One region of the Acinetobacter tibetensis genome, then DNA from elsewhere that is predicted to be linked to it. Evidence: predicted binding sites of a transcription regulator. Region 1 holds the regulator's gene; each other region holds the start of a gene.

Region 1 (6,574 bases):
ATATTGTGGTGCTGTCAGATGAGGTCTATGAACACTTGGTTTACGATGGACAACAGCACTATTCAGCTTTGTCTTTTCCAGAGCTGCGTGAACGGTGTTTTGTGGTCGGTTCATTTGGAAAAACCTTCCATGTGACGGGTTGGAAAACAGGGTATTGTGTGGCTGCGCCTGAGTTGATGCAGGTCTTTCGTCAAGTTTATCAATTTGCCAATTTTTGTGGAGTCACGCCAGTCCAAGTCGCTTTAGCGCAGTACATGCAAGAACATCCTGAACATATTCAGCAGCTTGCTCATTTTTATCAGCAAAAACGTGATTTATTTAATGCAGGATTAGCAGCTTCCCGATTTACATTGACGCCCTCTCAAGGCACCTATTTCCAAAATCTGGATTATCGTGCAATTCGTCCCGATTTGAATGATGTTGACATGTGCCACTTCCTTGCCGAACAGCATGGCATTGTAGCGATTCCAATTTCTGTGTTTTATCAACAACCACCTGAAGATTTAAAACTGATTCGTTTTTGTTTCGCCAAAACTGAACAGACCTTGACCCAAGCCACCCAAATTCTTAGTGCGGTATAAAGCCAATCCAAGCGTAAAAAACAACCTATGTAATGTGACTTTGTTTACTGAAATACATCCATTTTTTCTATGCTAACTGTGCTAGGGTAAGCTGAAACAATACGATAAAAAGAGCACAGGATCATCTATGTCGGCACACAACCCTTTGGTGCAACATCAAAAGCTATGGAAAGCCTTTTTTATTTTCCTGATGCCGTTGATTGCCACCAATATTCTGCAAAACCTATCAGGGACAATTAATACGGTCTTTGTCGGGCAGATGATGGGGGTGCAGGCGATTGCCGCAGTAGCAGTATTTTTTCCGATTTTGTTCTTTTTAATGGCCTTTGTAATTGGGTTGTCCGCAGGTTCAACTGTATTGATCGGACAGGCATGGGGTGCACAGAATATAGAAAAAGTGCGGGCGGTGGTTGGCTCGACCCTATTTATGACCCTAATTGGTGGAAGCATCATTGCCCTGCTGGGGGTATTGTTTGCCCGTCATGTGTTATTGGCGTTGGGTACGGATGAAGCCGTCATGCATTTGTCTTTGCCTTATGTGCAGTGGATGCTCGCAGGTAGCCCCTTATTATTTATCTATATTATTTATACCTCCATTTTACGCGGTGTGGGCGATAGCACGACCCCTTTAATCGCCTCGGGCATGACCATTTTAGTGGGCCTTTGTGTGACTCCTGTCTTGATTGCAGGCTATTGGGGCTTTCCTCGACTGGGAATTGTTGCACCTGCGATTGCATCGACCTTAGGTTTTATTTCTGTTCTGATTTTTTTATATTTTTATCTGGCTTATAAACAACACCCGCTCAGACTCGACGCGCAAATGCTGCGCCATATTCGTTTTGACCGCCAACTCAGTCAAATTATTTTACGCCTCGGCATTCCGACCGGGGTGCAAATGGTCACGACTTCGGTTGCTGGTTTGGTGATTGTGGGGTTGGTCAATCGTCATGGTGCTGATGCGACTGCTGCCTATGGGGCAGTGAATCAGGTTCTGAATTATATTCAGTTCCCTGCACTTTCGATTGCCATTGCAGCATCGATTTTTGCCGCGCAAGCGATTGGCGCTGGAAAGTCAGAATTACTCGCCAAAGTTACACGTACCGCACTTGGGATGAATATTGCGATTACAGGTTTATTGGTGGTTTTAGGTTATCTATTTTCGAAATATCTGATGGCGCTTTTTATCACAGATCATGCTGTAGTCGAGCTTGGTCAACAGCTTTTGTTTATTGTGTTATGGTCCATTTTATTCTTTGGTGCCAGCGCAATTTTCGCGTCGATTATGCGTGCCAGTGGTACCGTCACCGTTCCGATGATCATCAACATTGTTGCCATTATTGCTATTGAAGTCCCCTGCGCTTATTTATTTAGTGACTGGTGGGGACTGCAAGGTATATGGTATGCCTATGCACTTGCCTTTGTCTGCCTATGTGTGATGCAAGGTCTGTATTACCAATTTGTCTGGAAAAAGAAAACCATACAAACCTTAATTTAATGGCTGATTGGCTGAAAAAACGTGCTGATCCTCAGATCAACACGTATCACCTTTTATTTGAAACGTTTACTCAACGTCGTCGCCATAGCAGTCACCTTTTGGTAGCCTGTCGGCAAAATACGCTGTATCAAATCTAATGATTTTGCATCATTACCAATCAAAACACGACGCTTATCCTTTTGTACCGCAGCTAAAATTTGACGTGCAGCTTCTTCTGGTGGAATACGTAATAACTTGTTAAATGTGCGTGCCGATTTTTCTGGATTCATCCCCAAGCTGCGCAAGCTGTCATTCATACGCGCATCATTGGCAATATTGGTGCGAATACCACCTGGATGTACACACAGCGCGCTAACCCCACAGTTTTCAATATCCAGTTCCTGACGTAAGGATTCGGTAAAACCACGAACTGCAAACTTGGTGGCATTATAAGCCGATTGGGTGGGTTGAGCCGTTAAACCGAATAAGCTAGAAATGTTGATGATATGACCATCGCCTGTTTGCTTAATCAAAGGCAAAAACTCTTTGGTCCCGTACACCACACCCCAAAAATTAATCCCCACAATCCATTCTAGTTCATCATAACTCGCCCCTTCAACGGTCGAACCCAATGCCACCCCAGCATTGTTAAAAATCATATTGACTGAACCATGATTTTGTACTGTTTCTTCTGCCCAAGTACGTATGGCTTCACGATCCGACACATCCAGTTTTTTGGTGGTCACTCGTACATTGCTGTCTTTGAGTAATTCTACGGTTTTTGCCAAACCTTGCTCATTAATATCACTTAAAGAAAGGTGACAACCTTGTTGAGCTAAAAGTAATGCCAACTGTTGACCAATCCCTGAACCCGCACCTGTTACAGCGGCGACTTTATTGTTAAATGTTTTCATTTTCTTTCCTTATTGGTTCCTAAGGCGGTATGACAAAGCTACCCCCATTCTTTTATGCATGACGCGAAAGACTCTCTCAATATAAATTTGACAATAACCATTGTCAATAAATGTCTGATGAATCTCCTTTCGGCCAAATTCCGCGTTTAATTTAGGCATTTGCAGCAATTGTTGTTAAACTATAGGCGGTCTTTGCTACGTTTTATCTTTATGACTTATTCCAATACCAACGATGCAGGAAAAAATAACCAACCGTTAAAAAATAAAGAACGCCAGTTTAAAGGACTCTCTTTGACTGAGCGTCAACAGGCACGTCGTGAAAAACTCATCGAAGCGGGTATTGAAGTTTATGGCACCCATGGTTTTTTTGCCGTCACGGTCAAAGACATTTGCAATGAAGCCAAACTGACCGAACGCTATTTTTATGAATCCTTTAAAAAAAGTGATCAACTCTTCCAAACCATCTTTTTAAAACTGATTGATGAACTGCAACAGAATGTCATGCAAGCGATTATGCAAGCCTCGAACAGTCATGAAAAAATGGTCGATGCTGGCTTAACTGCCCTACTCACCACGCTCAAAGATAACCCGCGGATGGCACGTATTATTTATATCGATGCTATGCTGGTGCAAGAACTGCATAACCAAGCCACCATTCACGAAACCATGTTGCGTTTTGACCGTATGATTCATGCTTTTGTCATGTTGATGATGCCGAATATCCCGCATTCAGAACGTGAAATTTCATGGGTTTCTACAGGCTTAAATGGTTATGTTACCCAGATTGCGATTCGTTGGGTCATCAGTGGCTTTAAACAGTCTCTGGAAGATGTATTGGCATCATGTCGGGTGGTTTTCTTAGCCCTACTCGAATCATTTTCTGAGAAAAAAAATTAAATTACAGCGATTTAATTTTTACAAAAAATTGACTCTAATTTTATGACCGCCTCTACGCCTGTCTAAAATTGTTCATGAATTCGACTAAAAATTGTCACAAAACTTTGCGAAAATTGGGATTCTGCCCTATTCTGCAATGATACTGTCATAATTAATCTTTGTAATAAGCCTGTCATAAATAAAAAACGGCCTACCGTTATCATCAATAGGATATTGCGTTGTGAAAGATGACTACATACTAATCGTCGATGACGAACTTCCAATTCGAGAGATGATTCATACCTCTTTGGATATGGCAGGCTTTCAATGCTTACAGGCAGAAGATGCAAAACAGGCGCATCAAATGATTGTCGATCAACGCCCAGCGTTAATTCTGCTCGACTGGATGATGCCTGGTGGTGTCAGCGGTGTCGATCTCTGTCGTCGCCTTAAACGCGATGAAAACTTATCTGAAATTCCAGTCATTATGCTGACTGCACGCGGAGAAGAAGACCATAAAGTCCAAGGTCTCGATGCAGGTGCAGATGACTACATGACCAAACCTTTTTCGACGCGTGAATTGGTATCGCGCATTAAAGCAGTGCTGCGTCGCGCCAATGCTCTAAGCGGCGAAAAAACCATTGATGCCAATGGTTTATTGCTTGACCCAGTCAGCCAACGCGTCAGTTTTAGCAATAACATTCTAGAAATGGGGCCAACTGAATATCGTTTGCTGGCCTTCTTCATGACGCATCCTGAGCGTGCTTATACCCGTGCGCAATTGCTTGATCAGGTTTGGGGTGGCAATGTCTATATTGAAGATCGTACCATTGACGTCCATATTCGTCGTTTACGCAAAGTCTTAGAACCCTATGGTGCAGACCGTTTTGTTCAAACCGTGCGTGGAACGGGTTACCGCTTCTCCACTCGTGCTGATGTAGCTTTAGGTTAATTTTAGTTTTATGTATGAACCCTACCCTGTCCCCGAACTGGCGCGTGAGCATCAAAAATTCCGTTACAGCAGTTTATGGATATTTGCCAAACAAGATTTACGTTTACTGGCGTTTCTACTGCTCATTGCAAGCTTAATCGGGTTTGGCATCGGGTATTTTTGGGTTTGTATTTTTACCGCTTTTACCATTTTTTTCGGTTTCCAACTGCGTTCTTTGTACTTGGTCAATGAATGGATTTCCAACCGTCCTTATGATGTTCCGCCTAATTTAAATGGCATCTGGGGAGCATTATTATTTAATGTCTATCGTGCACAGCGCCAAGAACGTATTGTTCAGGCTGAAATGGTCGGCTTGATTGACCGTGCACAATCCTCTTTGGTGGCACTGGCGGAAGCGGTGGTGTTAATTGATGAGTCGCATCAAATTGAATGGTGGAATCCCGCGGCGGAAAAACTACTCGGTATTCAGTCACTAGATCGTGGTCGCAATATCATGACCATTCTACGCCAGCCGAGTTTTATTGAATATTTCAAACAAAGCGATCAAATCCCTGACGGGATTAAAATGAAATCCTCAGTGTTTGAAGATCATTACGTACAAATCAAAATGACTCGCTTTGGCGGTGAAAGCCGTCTTTTAGTGGCGTATGACGTGACTCGGATGCACAATCTGGAGCAAATGCGTAAAGATTTTGTCGATAATATTTCACATGAATTACGCACGCCTTTAACGGTACTCAGTGGTTATATTGAAACCTTTACCGACCAAGAAGATTTAAATCCACGCTGGAAGCGTGCGTTTGAGCAAATGCAGGCGCAGACCAAACGTATGAATGCCTTGGTCAATGACCTCTTGCTGTTATCCCGTTTGGAAAATAATAAGCAAATTGCCAAAAACCAGATTATTGAAATGCCAAGCCTGATGAATCAGTTATTCGATGATGCGCAGGCTTATAATGTGGATTATGGCCATACCCTGAATTTGGACATCGACAGTCATTGCGACCTCATTGGTTCAGATACCGAATTGGCCAGTGCGTTTAGCAATCTCATTACCAATGCGATTAAATACACCCCGAAAGGCGGTACCATTACCATGGGTTGGCATGATGATGGCGAACATGGTTATTTCACGGTTGAAGATACAGGTATTGGTATTGATCCAAAACATTTGCCACGCTTAACCGAACGCTTTTATCGTGTGGATAGCGCACGTAGTCGTCAAACAGGTGGAACGGGTTTAGGACTGGCAATTGTGAAACACGTACTGATGCAGCACAACGCACATTTAGAAATTGAATCCAAAGAGAATCAAGGCTCGACCTTTAAAGTGGTGTTCCCGAAAGAGCGCCTGTATCACATGAGCTAAAAATTGTTTTACTCAGAAATGATTATTATATGATTTAAAAAATAGGGATTGAGATGGTTGCATACGACAACCATCTCAAAGGCATCATTACAGGGTATGCCCCAATGCTTCGCCCATCACTACCGTCGAATTGGCTTTAAACTGCGCATCCCACTGCATTTTATTGTGTTCAAACAAGACAATCGCGGTTGAACCTAAGTAAAAACGCCCTAGCTCTGCGCCTTTTTCAAGGAAAAGATTGTGCTGGTTTAACTCTAAACGCCCAGTCGGTTTCACTTTGCCTGTCGCAACTGTTTCAATGCCTGCCACAATCATCGCACCGACTAACACCACGGCCATACGCCCCAACTCGGTATCAAACAAACACACCATACGCTCATTACGTGCAAACAAACCTGGAATATTTTC
Region 2 (6,574 bases), 1.5 Mb from region 1:
TAAACTACAAACATGTCCCAGATTGGTTTAACTCTAAATACTGGGCGAATCCTGAAAACTGGAATAAATTTCGTTGGTAATTTTTCAGTTCGGGAAACAATTGTAAAAATGGGCTTGTGCTTTTTAAGTTTGCACAAGCTCATTATTTATTTTGCCAATGAGAATTTTCATCTTTTATAATAAGCTGCTTTCCTTTTTTGACATTTGTCACACATCTTCCTTATATGATGCCTTTACTTACTGATTCCTTGCAAAATCAGCCTTTTTCTATTTTTCTAGAATATTTGCCGACCAAGCACACACAACCTGTCCCATCGTGCATAGCTGGCTATCCAGTGACCATGACGATTGCTGATCGTGTGCGTAGTGATGATGATCCAGAGCCATTAGTAATTGCTCAAAATTATGCGGCTGAGATCCCGAAAATTTTACATTTTTCTGGTAAAGGGCGAGACATAGCAGATTTTAATGAATTTATTCAAGCGATACAGGAACAAGGATATTCGAATGTATTGTTACTGACAGGTGATAAATTAAAGCATCATCAAAATGGTCAGGATATAAATTTTCCACGGACACGTTATTTGGAATCCGTGAATGCTGTGATGCAGGCCAAAAAGCTTGCGCCTCAAATAAAAGTTGGGGTGGCGCTGAATCCCTTTAAATATGCAAAAGCTGAGCATGATGCCCAATATTATAAATTGGATAAAAAAGTGCTGGCAGGGGCAGACTATGTTGTCACTCAGTTAGGCTTTGATTTGGATGCATTAAAGGAAGCGAAGCAATATTTAGAAAATCAGCATTCACAGGTGGATTTGTTTGCTTGTGTAATGCCATTAACAGCAGCGCGTGCAGAATTTATGGTCAAGCAAAAAGTTGCAGGCATTGTTTTGACTCCGCATCTTTTACAGTTGCTTAAACGGGAGCAGAGTGTAGATGCTGCCATTGCAGAACAGAATGTTTACGCACGTTGTGCTTTGCAGATTTTAATTTGCCGTTCTTGGGGATTTGCTGGAGTGCACTTATCCGCCTGTCATAAGCCCGAAGAGCAAAAAAAATTAGAACAGGCGCTTGAGCGTTTTCAGGATTTTAGTTTTGATCAGTGCATGCGGATATGGAATGAACTGCATCAATTGAAGTCGGGGGATGAACTTAAGTCTAAGCCTGATGTGTTTCAAAAAAAACCATCTACGGAACAGGTGCTCAAGTATAAAAGTATGCAATTTATGCATGACTCAATGTTTGACTCCAAGATTGCGCGGAACGTAGGAAGCAAATTTTTTAATCCTAAGCTTTGGTCTGGTCATTTTGCCAATAAATTACTTATAAAGTCTGAATACTTGTCCAAACATGGTGTCGTAGGCTGTGAAAGTTGTGGTCAGTGTCGCCTTGCAGATACTTTATATATCTGTCCTGAAACTTGTCCTAAAGGCTTAGCAAATGGGCCATGTGGAGGCACAACTTTAGATCGTTGTGAGTTTGGAGATCGAGAGTGTATTCATTCGATAAAAGCACGTTTAGCACAGCAAGTGAATCAAATTGATGTGCTTAAAAAGCGCATGATTGATACTGTTTCAATTGAGTCGCGAGGCACGAGTTCTTGGGTAAATTGGTTTAACCCTATATAAAAAACACGCCGAAGCGTGTTTTTTAAAGCGATCAGGATTAGAAGTTATATTCCATACCTGTTCCGATTACAGTGCGTTTGTCGTCATCACTTAACCAATCGCGTTTTTGTTGTGCTACGATGCCGTAGAAACGTGCTTGTTTGTTAATTTTGTAGTCTAAACCAATACCATACTGGTCAATCGTACGATCGTCGTGACCATCACGTGCAGTTTTTGCTGATTGGTATTGTCCTTTTACAGCAAAAGGTGTGTTGCCGATTTTGTAAGTAACTGCTGTAATCCAAGAGTCTTCTTCTAAGCCTTTGTAGTTTGCAGTAATTGCAGCACCAGTTGTCGCATCTGTTTTACCAGTGTTATAAGCAGTTAAGTCATCTTTAGGTTCAGCATGTTGCCATAAGCCACCTAGTACAAGACCTTTAAGACCAATAGTGCTGAAATCATAAGAACCTGTCACACGGTAAGCATCAGAGTAAATATCTTTTAAGCTGTAAGCATTGTATTTGCCTTGGATACCTGAGTTACCAGCAACTGCTAGTGCTAGACCTAAATCTTTATTTTCATAGTTGATTGAAGCTGAAACAGCATCACCAAAACCGTCACGTTTATCATTATTACCTGTTGAACCAGTTGTTACACTAGAAGAACTTTCACCTTGTTGGAACATTACATTGAATGATAAGCCAGCAAGTAATTTAGGGTCAGATTCAAAACCAACGACGTTGTTTGAACGTTCTTCACCATACATGGTGTTGGTGATATCTAAAATTGTGTGGTCATTGAAGATATCTTGATTATTGCCAGCAGCAGTTTTGAAGTAAGAGTCAAATTTACCTACTTTTAGCGCGCCGATACCATCAGTTTTTAAACCGATGAAGCGGTTACGCGCACTAAGGTCTGTATCAGAACCAGAACCATCAGTTGCGATTGCCCATTCTGCTAAATAGATTGCAGATAACTTTTCTGTTAATTTTTCTTCGCCTTTGATGCCGATGCGTGAAGCATTTGAGTTGATTTCAGTGACATCACTCTTACCATCAAAACTTTTGTTATCAACATTGTCGATCGATACATTCAGTTTACCGTACAATGTTGGCGCTGCCTGTGCTGCGTTTAAGCTTAAAGTTGTGACTGCTGCAGCAAGTAGCAATTTTTTCATTGAGATTTCTCCAAAACACGATTTTTATGGCAAGGGCCTACAAACTCTTATTTTCAGCTCGCTTCTGTACAATTCGTTACATAGCTCACCAACTTGCTATGCAGTATCTGTAAACTATGTGACAGCAAAGTGAAAAATAAATGACAGTTTGATGACGAGGTGTGATTGGATAACGCTCAGTTTTATTTTGCTTTTTTACTTAAGATAAAAAAATGGAGCCGAAAGGCTCCATTTGTTGCTTAGATAATCAAATTATGATTCTAACGCAGCTTTAATTTTTTCAGCTTGAGCTTTAATCTTTTCTTGATCGCCCATTTGTGCAGCATGTTTGCCTAACTGATGAACATTGGTCGGAATGAGGTGGAAATGGATGTGCGGAACAGTTTGTCCAGCAGCAGCTCCACTTAATTGCATTAAGATAATGCCATCTACGCCAAGCGCTTGTTCCATTGCACGTGCAATTTTTTGTGTGACCTGAATGGTGTAAGCAGCAGTTTCGGCTGGAAGATCGAGCAAGTTTACTGCTGGAGTTTTAGGAATGACTAGGGTGTGTCCTTCAGCTTGCGGCATGATATCCATAAAAGCAAGAACCTGATCATCTTCATACACTTTGATTGCAGGAAGCTCTCCACGTAGGATTCTTGCAAAAATATTTTGATCATCGTAAGCCATAATTATTCCTTTAACAGTCTCCATTTAAGGAGGTAATTTAGTTGTTATTTACAATTTAATTCTTTCTGACGAGCTTTGATTTCGTCAAGACGTTGCTGTTCTTTGTCTGAAAATTTCGGTTTGGTGGTATAGCAGTTGTCATTACCAAACTTTGCTTTTGCTTCAGGGTCTTTAAAACAGAAACCTTTAGATGCATAGATCACATCATGATCATTTTTGAGTTTTTGACACTCTTGCTCTGGCGTTGCAGCCAAAGTATTTGCACCAATAAGGGTAGATAGACCAGCAAGACAAGCAATAAGCAACTTACTCATAAGAGTTTCCTCATGGTTTGTAACAGTGTATGTTTAATACTTATTACAATATTGGGTTTAATTTGTCATCTTCAATGGCAATAAATTACTCTAACGTAATTCTGTTCAACATGATAGATAAAATTTATATGTATCAATAGTTTTGTAAAGTTAAATTGATAACAAAGGGCTAATTTTTTGTTGCAATTGTATCTAATCGTTCTACGGCATGTTGCGTTATTTGTAAATTGATTGCGCTAAAATTCTTTAGTCATTTAGGGTCTGTAAAGTCACAATGAAATTCAAGTTATTATGCTCATTGGTAAATCGAGTCCAATTCAAAAATGACTTAAATATAGTGGGTTAATTAGTCAATTTTGTATTTAAAATTTTTATAACTGAGTAATATTAATAAATTAGAAGTTGAAGGTAACTATATATTTTATTGACGAATTAGGTGCTTGGATGCATTCATGGTGAGATTCGTCACTATGATAAAATGCTTATTGTAAGATCAAGGGGTTAGATTACTTTCTTTGAATATGGGATTTCAATGAAGAAATAAAGACAGAATGAAAAATTTGGTTCTCTGGAATGTCTAGTGAAATTTCAAAATTCATAGACATTCCAGAGAACCCAAAATACTTTACGATATGAAATAAAAATAAGTATAAGTTATTTATTTTAAATAGAAAAATCACTCTAACGTAATTTTGCTCCAAGATTCATATAATTTTACAGCACTAGAAAAATCACTTTCTGCAGGCGAAAGATCACTTGCTGCTTGTATCAGGCTTTGTGTCAATGCAATTACAGGTGCTGAAAGTTTAGCGTCACGGACTAAATCTAATGCTATTCCAGTATCCTTTGCCAATAACGGTAAAGCAAAGGTAAGAGGGAAGCTACGGTTTAAGACGCGTTGAGGTAAGACGGTCTCAGTCACACCACTTTTACCACTGGATGCATTAATACAATCCAGTGCTTCACCCAAATTTACACCATGTGCTTTTAACGTGGTAAAGCCTTCGGCAACAGAACAGAGGTTAACCGCAAGAAGCATGTTATTCACGGCTTTTACTGCGAAACCAGCACCTGAGTTACCCACATGTTTAATGAGTTTCCCAATCGCTTGCAAGGCAGGGAGGGCTTTTTCGAATGCTTCAGCATCACCACCTACCATTATGGTTAGTGTGGCATTTTCAGCGCCAATGGTTTGACCACTTACAGGGGCATCTAAGAAAGTCACTTGTTGTGTCTGTAAGGCGTCTGCCAGATTTTTAGCGGACTCTGGTACACCACTTGTACAGTCAATCCAAATACTGCCTGCTTTTAACTCTAATCCAGAAATAAGCGCTTCAACATCTTGGCTCGTTGGAAGGCAAGAAAAAATGATGTCTGCCTGAACTGCATCTTGTAAAGAAACAGCAAGGGTTCCATATTCAGTTGCATGTTGTTCGGCTTTGGAAAAATTACGATTCCAAACAAAAACGGTTTCAAAATGTTTAGGGAGATGAGCTGCCATGCGATAGCCCATAGCACCTAAACCGATAAAAGCAACTGAATGAATCATAATTTTTCCTTTATATCTTTGTCGATCTTTGTTCTAACCACGAAGTAAGTTTGGGCCAAAATTGTTCAGCGCTTGCCTTGTTTGACATTAAGCCCAAATGCCCTCCGGGGATAAGAGTAAACGTGACATCTTGACTGTTTGTCAATTCACATAATGGTTTTATTGAAGCTTCAGTAACGAGTTGATCGGTTTGACCTGCACCAATCAACAAAGATGAAGTGATTGAATTTAATTTGATTTGTTTATCTTCAAGCTGAATAACCCCGTGTTTGAGTTCATTCTTTAGCCAAATTTTAAAAATCATGTCTTGGTTAATACCACCAGGATAATCAATCATATTATTGAGAAACTGGCTAATGGTGGCATTTTCACTGATGGTTTCCAAATCATCCAAGTTGTTCAAAAGGGTTTTATAACTTGCATACCAACCTTTAGGGTCCAGAATTTTAAAACCAATTGAATTTAAGCGCCCTGATGTATGAGTAAATTTTTTTGGAATATTGGTAGAAAACAAGAGTTGATTGAGTGTTGTATTTTTTTGGACCAGCCGATACATATTTTGATTCACTTTGCCAATGAATCCAGAAGCATAACTATCAATAGGACTGCCTAAAACAATTAAGTTTTTTACAAAATTAGGCTGTCGCAAAGCACTATAAAGTAAAACAAAAATGCCTGCCATACTCCAGCCATGCAGTGAAATTTGCTCAGATTGAGCATGACTGCGTATCTTGTTAATACAGTCAGGGAGTGCGTAGTCAACGATGGTAAGAAAATGAATATGTCGGTCACGAAAGCGAAACTGCTTCCATTCAACTAAATACACATCAAAACCTTGATTTTGAAAATGCTTTACTAAAGACCGATAAGGAAACAAATCATATATCGCCATATTAATGGCAAAAGGGGCAACAAAAACCAGCGGTTCTAGATAACGCTTTGAGACAGATGGATAGTAACGCACTTTAGCATAATCATTGTGTGCGACAATTTCATAAGGTGTACTTTCAGACAGAATAAGTGAATGTTGCTTAAAGACGCGTGTAGATAAGTTTTTAAGTTGGATTTTCTGACTGGCGATCCGTTGTTTTAGTTTTGTTGTCGCGGGCATATTTATTGACCTACTTGAAGATTTGCTCGAAGTCTAAACGATAATTTTATATTTTACCTTGACCTGAAATGCCGTAGACGCTCAAAATGTTGGCAATTATTCACAAAGGCAGTTCTGAGAACTGAATCGTAGAAATGAGCCAAT
Region 3 (6,574 bases), 620 kb from region 1:
CCTTTAGAACCGAATACCCTCGAATTGAAGTTTTTGTTGAAGAAGGTACAGACGATGAAGTCACGCAATGGATTTTGAACCAACAGGTTGATGTTGGATTTGCCGTTTTACCCAACCATCAATTGGATACTTTTCCATTGATTAAAGATATTTTTATTGCGCTTATTCCCAATTCTTACCCTATTGCGCAAATGAGTCAGGTGGATATTACCCAGTTAAAATACTATCCTTTTATTTTAACCAAGGCAGGCAGCCAGACGCATATTGAAAAACTCCTCAAACAATATGACATACAGCCCAAGATTCAGTATCAACTGTCGCAATTATTAACGATTCTGAATATGGTCAATCAGCATGAAGGCATTTCGATTGTGGCGGATATGGCCATGACGCCAGAGCTGCTTGCACTACATCCGAATGTTGTCAAAAGACCCTTACTGCCGAATACACAACGTGAAATTGGACTCGCAGTCCGTAATCAAAAGCTGATCAGTCCTGCCACACGTGCCTTTATTGAGCTAGCACAAACCATGTTCTATTATTAAATTGAACCGCATAAAAAAGCCTGCGCTCAGGCAGGCTTTTAATAGATGAGCACTACACGAGGATATCCCGCTTACCGTTCGCGCCCATCGCACTCACAATCCCATTTTCTTCCATCTGGTCGATAATACGTGCCGCACGGTTATAGCCTAAACTGAACTTGCGTTGTAAAGATGAGGTCGAAGCTTTACGCGTTTCTAAAACAAAGGCCACACATTGATCATACAGAGCATCACGGTCTGAACCTCCATCACCATCTTCAAAACCACGTGAAGTCGGCTCTTCGTCATACGGAGTCAAAATTTCATCGATATAATCTGGATCACCACGCTCTCGCCATGCATCACAAATTCGGTTGACTTCATCATCGGAAATAAAGGCACCATGCACACGTTCAGGTTCAATTTTACCAGGCCCTAAAAACAGCATATCGCCATGACCCAACATATCTTCCGCGCCACCTGCATCCAAAATGGTTCGAGAGTCAATTTTGCTGTTTACACGCAATGCAACGCGCGTAGGAATATTCGCTTTAATCAAACCTGTAATGACATCTACGGATGGGCGTTGGGTCGCTAACAGCAAATGAATACCAGCAGCACGCGATTTTTGTGCCAAACGTGTAATCATTTCCTCAGCTTTTTTACCCACCTGCATAATCATATCGGCAAATTCATCTGCCACAATCACAATCGAAGGTAACGGCGCCAAGCGTGGTGCGCGCTCACCCACAACAGAGTCACTGGCTTTCCATGTCGGATCAATTAGGTCTTCCCCATTCGCCAATGCTTCTTCAACCTTACGGTTATAGTCCGCCAGTTTACGAATTTTAAGGAATGACATGAGCTTGTAACGACGCTCCATTTCATTCACACACCAATTCAATGCACTGACAGCATCTTTCATGTCTGTCACGACAGGGGTGAGTAAATGTGGAATATCATTGTAGTTGGCCAGTTCTAATTGTTTTGGGTCAATCATAATGAGGCGCAATTGATCGGGTGTATATTTCAACAGCATCGATAAGATCATCGAGTTCACAGCAACAGACTTACCTGAACCTGTGGTACCTGCAACCAGCATATGTGGCGCCTTACCTAAATCGGTAATCACAGGATTACCCGAAATGTCTTTACCCATGGCCATTGAAAGTAAACCCGCTGGATCGCGATAAGTCGGTGTTTCCAATAATTCGATAAGACGCACCATTTCACGTGCACTATTTGGAACTTCAATTCCAATGTAAGGCTTACCCGGAATTACTTCTACTACACGCACCGAAGCCATCGACATCGAACGTGCCAAGTCCTTCGAAATATTGGTGACTTTAGAGGCTTTAACCCCAGGTGCTAAATCCAATTCGAACCGCGTCACGACAGGTCCAGGTTGAGCTTCCATTACTTTGGCTTTAACATTGAACTCTTGCAATTTAATTTCTAGTAATTCTGAAAGACGTTCCAATTGTTCAGCAGTGAAGTTGACTTTTTTATTCGGATCGACACGATCGAGCAAATCCAATCCAGGTAGCGTAGACAAATCACGACGTTTTTGTGCGACCTGCATAGCACGAGACATGGGTCGTCCTGAAGCATCCGTCAATGGTGCATCAAAATCAAACTCATCTTCCTCTTGAGGTTTACCTGCAGTTTCTTGCCAAGCTTCAATGAAGGCCTCTTTTGACAACTCAGCTTTGCTCTGTTCAGTAAAACGCTCTGACACCTCTACAGCAGTGTGCTGTATTGGCGTTTGAACAAAGGCTGATGATTGTGCATAAGAAGATGCTGTACGCTGCTCGACCACAGTGGACTCTGCATGTTGTTCTTTTGCATCAAAATCATCCAGAAAACGATCTAATTCATCGTTCAATAAGCGTGCCTTAACAGCCTCTTCTGCAACCCCTGCTACAGCAGGCATACTCAAAATTGAAGCATCTACTACAGCGAGATCAGGTATTGTTGTAGACTGAATAGCTTGAACTTCGCTACGTTGGAATGGGCTATGTACATCCGAAGCCACCTTACCACTAGGTACCGCAGCAAGTAGCTCATCAAAAATCTCATCATCATCCCAATCAAGATTATTTTTGACTGGTTTTGGAGAAGGTTCAAGTTGAACATCAACAGGATATTGACGCTCTACGACAGAATTGAAATCATGCTTAGGAATAACTGTTTCATCTTCAGCGGCTTTTAATAATGCCTCAATATCTTGTTTATGTAGTTGATCATTATTGGTATTTAAGGCACGCCAAACTTCACCTGTGGCAATAGTGCGCTGGCTGTCTTGTTCAAGTTGATGCGCTTTGGCGATGGTTTTTTCAAACTCTTCATCGTCGTCTAAATCGAACTCATTCGGTTGATTCAATTGAGACTCTTTCTGTACCATATCATCAAACAAACGCTCAGCCGCCACACCTGCAATAAATGGTTGTTCCACAGGGGCTTTAGATAGATTGGTATCCTCTAATTCGGTTTGATTTGAGACTTTACTTGGTGCGACTGCAATCACCTGTTTTTTGACTTGAGGTGTGGTACGGTCAAAATCAGATTCACTCTCTGGTACATTTTTATAAAATAAATCTTGTAAATACGCAGGCGTAGCTCGCAAGGTATCCCATGTTTTGTTCCACTTTACCCCAAAGGCCAAAGTAAATAACACCAGCCAAAACACAATTAAGAACAGCACAGCGCCATAAATAGTCAGAAGTTGGCTCAGGCTTTGCCCCAACTCATAGCCAATAATGCCACCAGAGGCATTGGCTAAAGTATCCGCAGGCACTTCCCAAAATAAAAATAATAAGGTTGCTGTCGCCAACAAAATAAAAAATTGGGCCGCATAACGAAATGGTCGGTTCAGAAAACTGCGCGGCCACCACACCTGAATTGCTTCAATAAATAAGAAGAGTGGGATGAGCAGACTTGCCCAACCTAAAAATCCAAACAATAAATCTGAAATCCATGCTCCAGCGACACCACTTGCATTGGAAACCTGTTGGGTATCACTGGAGATATGCATCCAACCTGGATCAAAAGGTGTATAAGTGACTGTTGCAAGGAACAGATAAATCCCAAATGAGACTAAAAATAATGTCATCATTAAGCGCTGTGCATAAGCACCTGACACCGCAGTCATACTCTGTCCTGTAAGCATTTTTTCATTCATGTTTTTTTGGAAAACAACCTGAATTTGTTTCTTAATAAAACCTGATATTATGCACCTGTTCACGTAAAAAAGATGCAAGATTATGAGGGCTTGTTGTTAACTTTATTCTATATAGCTCAAACCGATTTGCATGATCAATATTACCCACATTGAACACACACAACTGTTATACACTTTCACGTATAATTTCATAAATTTTGAAAGAAAAAAAGGATGTCGCGAATGAGCGCTCGTCACTCACGATTAATTATTTTAGGTTCGGGTCCTGCAGGTTACAGCGCTGCAGTTTATGCTGCACGTGCCAATTTAAAACCAATGCTGATTGCTGGCTTACAATTGGGTGGTCAATTAACCACGACAACGGAAGTGGATAACTGGCCGGGTGACCCAGAAGGTTTAACGGGTCCTGCTTTAATGGAACGTATGCAAGCCCATGCAGAACGTTTTGGCACAGAAATCGTGTATGACCACATCAATGAAGTTGACCTGAGTGTTCGCCCATTTGTTCTTAAAGGCGATATGGAAGAGTTCACTTGTGATGCACTGATTATCTCAACGGGTGCAACTGCACAGTATTTAGGCTTAGAGTCAGAAGCAAAATTCATGGGGCAAGGCGTCAGTGCTTGTGCAACTTGTGATGGTTTCTTCTATAAAAACCAAAAAGTCATGGTGGTCGGTGGTGGTAATACCGCAGTCGAAGAAGCACTCTACCTGTCTAACATTGCTTCACACGTGACGCTTGTGCATCGTCGTGACAGCTTACGTTCAGAAAAAATCCTACAGGACCATTTATTTGAAAAAGAAAAAGAAGGCAAAATTAGCATTCTTTGGAACAACCAAGTTGATGAAGTCTTAGGTGATAACACGGGTGTAACTTCGGTACGCTTAAAATCAACTGTAGATGCAAGCACACAAGATATTGATGTCCAAGGTTTATTCGTGGCGATTGGTCACAAACCAAATACAGGCATGTTTGAAGGTCAACTCAACTTACGTGATGGCTACATTCAAGTGCAAAGTGGCACCTCTGGCAATGCGACTGCAACCTCGGTTGCAGGTGTATTCGCAGCAGGCGACGTTGCAGATAGCATTTACCGCCAAGCAATCACTTCAGCAGGTTCAGGCTGTATGGCTGCACTTGATGCTGAAAAATATTTAGATGCGCTAGGTTCATAATCTTTTGCATCTATTAAAACCGTCCGAAAAGGGCGGTTTTTTTATGTATGATAGCGTAAAGAATAACTCCCTGAACTCAATCATGCAGCATACTTTAGCACCGTCCGAATACTTATTTCCCGATCCGATTGATTCAGATCCAGAAGGACATGGACTGATTTGCATTGGCGCAGATCTCTCCCCCTCTACCCTCTTTGAAGCCTATACCCACGGTCTTTTTCCATGGTTTTCTGAAGGTGAACCTATTTGCTGGTGGTGTCCCGAGCCGCGCTGCATTATTCGACCTGAGCAATATCATCCGAGTAAATCCCTGCTGCGGAATATGAAAAAGCATGACTATAAAATCACCATTAATCATGCTTTTGAATCAGTCATTCGCTCCTGTGCCCTGCCTCGCAGTTATGCAAATGACACGTGGATTTCCGAAGATATCATTCAAGGTTATTTAGGTATGTTTTCAGCAGGTTATGCCTATAGTGTGGAAGTGTGGGAACAGGATCAGCTTGTCGGTGGGCTGTATGGTGTGAGCATCGGCAAAGGCTGCTTTGGCGAATCGATGTTCAGCATCCGTACTGACGTGTCTAAAATGGCATTTTATACCCTGATGTTGCTTGGGCAAGAAAATCAGTTAGCTTGGATTGACTGTCAATTGGTGAATGATCATTTGCTTAGCCTTGGCGCTTGTACAATTTCTCGACAAGCGTATTTAAATTCGTTACAAGATATTATAAAACAACCCTCTCTCGATTGGAAAAAGTATCAAGAGGGTGTATTTTCAAGTAAAAGAATAGCGTTATCTTCGCAATTAATCGAATGAAAACAATAGAGGGATCTTTATGAATTCATATCACCCGAAGTCCCTGTTAAATGATTTACAGTACTATATTACGCCACCGCATGAATGCAGTTATCTTGAAAAGAAATCTGCCCGTATGGTTTTTCTAGATCCTGCACATCGGATTGATGTCGTGACCTTGTCTGAACTTTCACGCGTTGGTTTTCGTCGTAGTGGAGACTTTGTTTACCGTCCCGAATGCCATTTATGTCGTCAATGCTTGTCTTGTCGCGTTCCTGTCCAAGAGTTTCAAATGAACAGCAAGCAAAAAAAAGCTTGGAAACGCAATCAAGATCTGACGGTGAAAATTACTCAACCGAAAGATGCGGGTGATGTACATTATGCTTTATATGAACGCTACATTCGTGAACGCCATGCCGACGGTGATATGTTCCCCCCTAGCTACGACCAGTTTGAAAAATTTCTGATTCATACCTGCACTGAAAGTTTTTTTCTGGAACTGTGGAAAGATGAGCAGTTGCTCTGCGTTTCGACCTGTGACCAACTTGATGATGGTCTGTCTGCGGTATATACCTTTTTTGACCCCGATGAAAATCGCCGCTCATTAGGGGCTTTTGCCATCATGAAACAAATTGAATATGCACAACAACAGCAATTGGACTATGTCTATTTAGGTTACTGGGTGCCACATTCCAATAAAATGAATTATAAGTCGCAATACACGCCACTAGAATTATTGCTCGATGGGCAATGGCGTCGTATTAATCGCTCACTCAGTGCAGAAGAGATTCAACTTTTGGGAAACTCATTAATGACCACACTCCCCTCTGGTTGGAACAATTCAATCATTAAATAAGCTTGATATTTTGATGGAGTCGATTCACCCCATCGCATAAG

What was found. Region 1 encodes PhoB, which activates phosphate uptake and scavenging genes when phosphate is short. Its sites were predicted from a motif close to TGTCATNAANCTGTCATAA; they were not measured.
Region 2: M5E07_RS07565 (porin) is a predicted target of PhoB. The motif match lies at 2,923-2,941, and genes of this name have one in related genera.
Region 3: M5E07_RS03340 (DNA translocase FtsK) is a predicted target of PhoB. The motif match lies at 3,786-3,804, and genes of this name have one in related genera.

The regions. Positions count from the first base shown of each region.
Region 1 is NZ_CP098732.1:73,728-80,301, reverse strand. It holds gene M5E07_RS00370 (methionine aminotransferase) at 1-581, shown strand, start outside; gene M5E07_RS00365 (MATE family efflux transporter) at 709-2,076, shown strand; gene M5E07_RS00360 (SDR family NAD(P)-dependent oxidoreductase) at 2,130-2,969, opposite strand; gene M5E07_RS00355 (TetR/AcrR family transcriptional regulator) at 3,180-3,866, shown strand; gene phoB (phosphate regulon transcriptional regulator PhoB) at 4,087-4,797, shown strand; gene phoR (phosphate regulon sensor histidine kinase PhoR) at 4,808-6,166, shown strand; gene asd (archaetidylserine decarboxylase) at 6,254-6,574, opposite strand, start outside.
Region 2 is NZ_CP098732.1:1,554,882-1,561,455, forward strand. It holds gene M5E07_RS07555 (DUF6231 family protein) at 1-80, shown strand, start outside; gene M5E07_RS07560 (methylenetetrahydrofolate reductase C-terminal domain-containing protein) at 228-1,628, shown strand; gene M5E07_RS07565 (porin) at 1,666-2,784, opposite strand; gene M5E07_RS07570 (HIT family protein) at 3,037-3,456, opposite strand; gene M5E07_RS07575 (YARHG domain-containing protein) at 3,501-3,770, opposite strand; gene M5E07_RS07580 (NAD(P)-dependent oxidoreductase) at 4,447-5,319, opposite strand; gene M5E07_RS07585 (alpha/beta fold hydrolase) at 5,330-6,430, opposite strand; gene M5E07_RS07590 (O-succinylhomoserine sulfhydrylase) at 6,565-6,574, shown strand, end outside.
Region 3 is NZ_CP098732.1:690,858-697,431, reverse strand. It holds gene M5E07_RS03345 (LysR family transcriptional regulator) at 1-545, shown strand, start outside; gene M5E07_RS03340 (DNA translocase FtsK) at 598-3,675, opposite strand; gene trxB (thioredoxin-disulfide reductase) at 3,928-4,881, shown strand; gene aat (leucyl/phenylalanyl-tRNA--protein transferase) at 4,964-5,698, shown strand; gene M5E07_RS03325 (arginyltransferase) at 5,718-6,533, shown strand.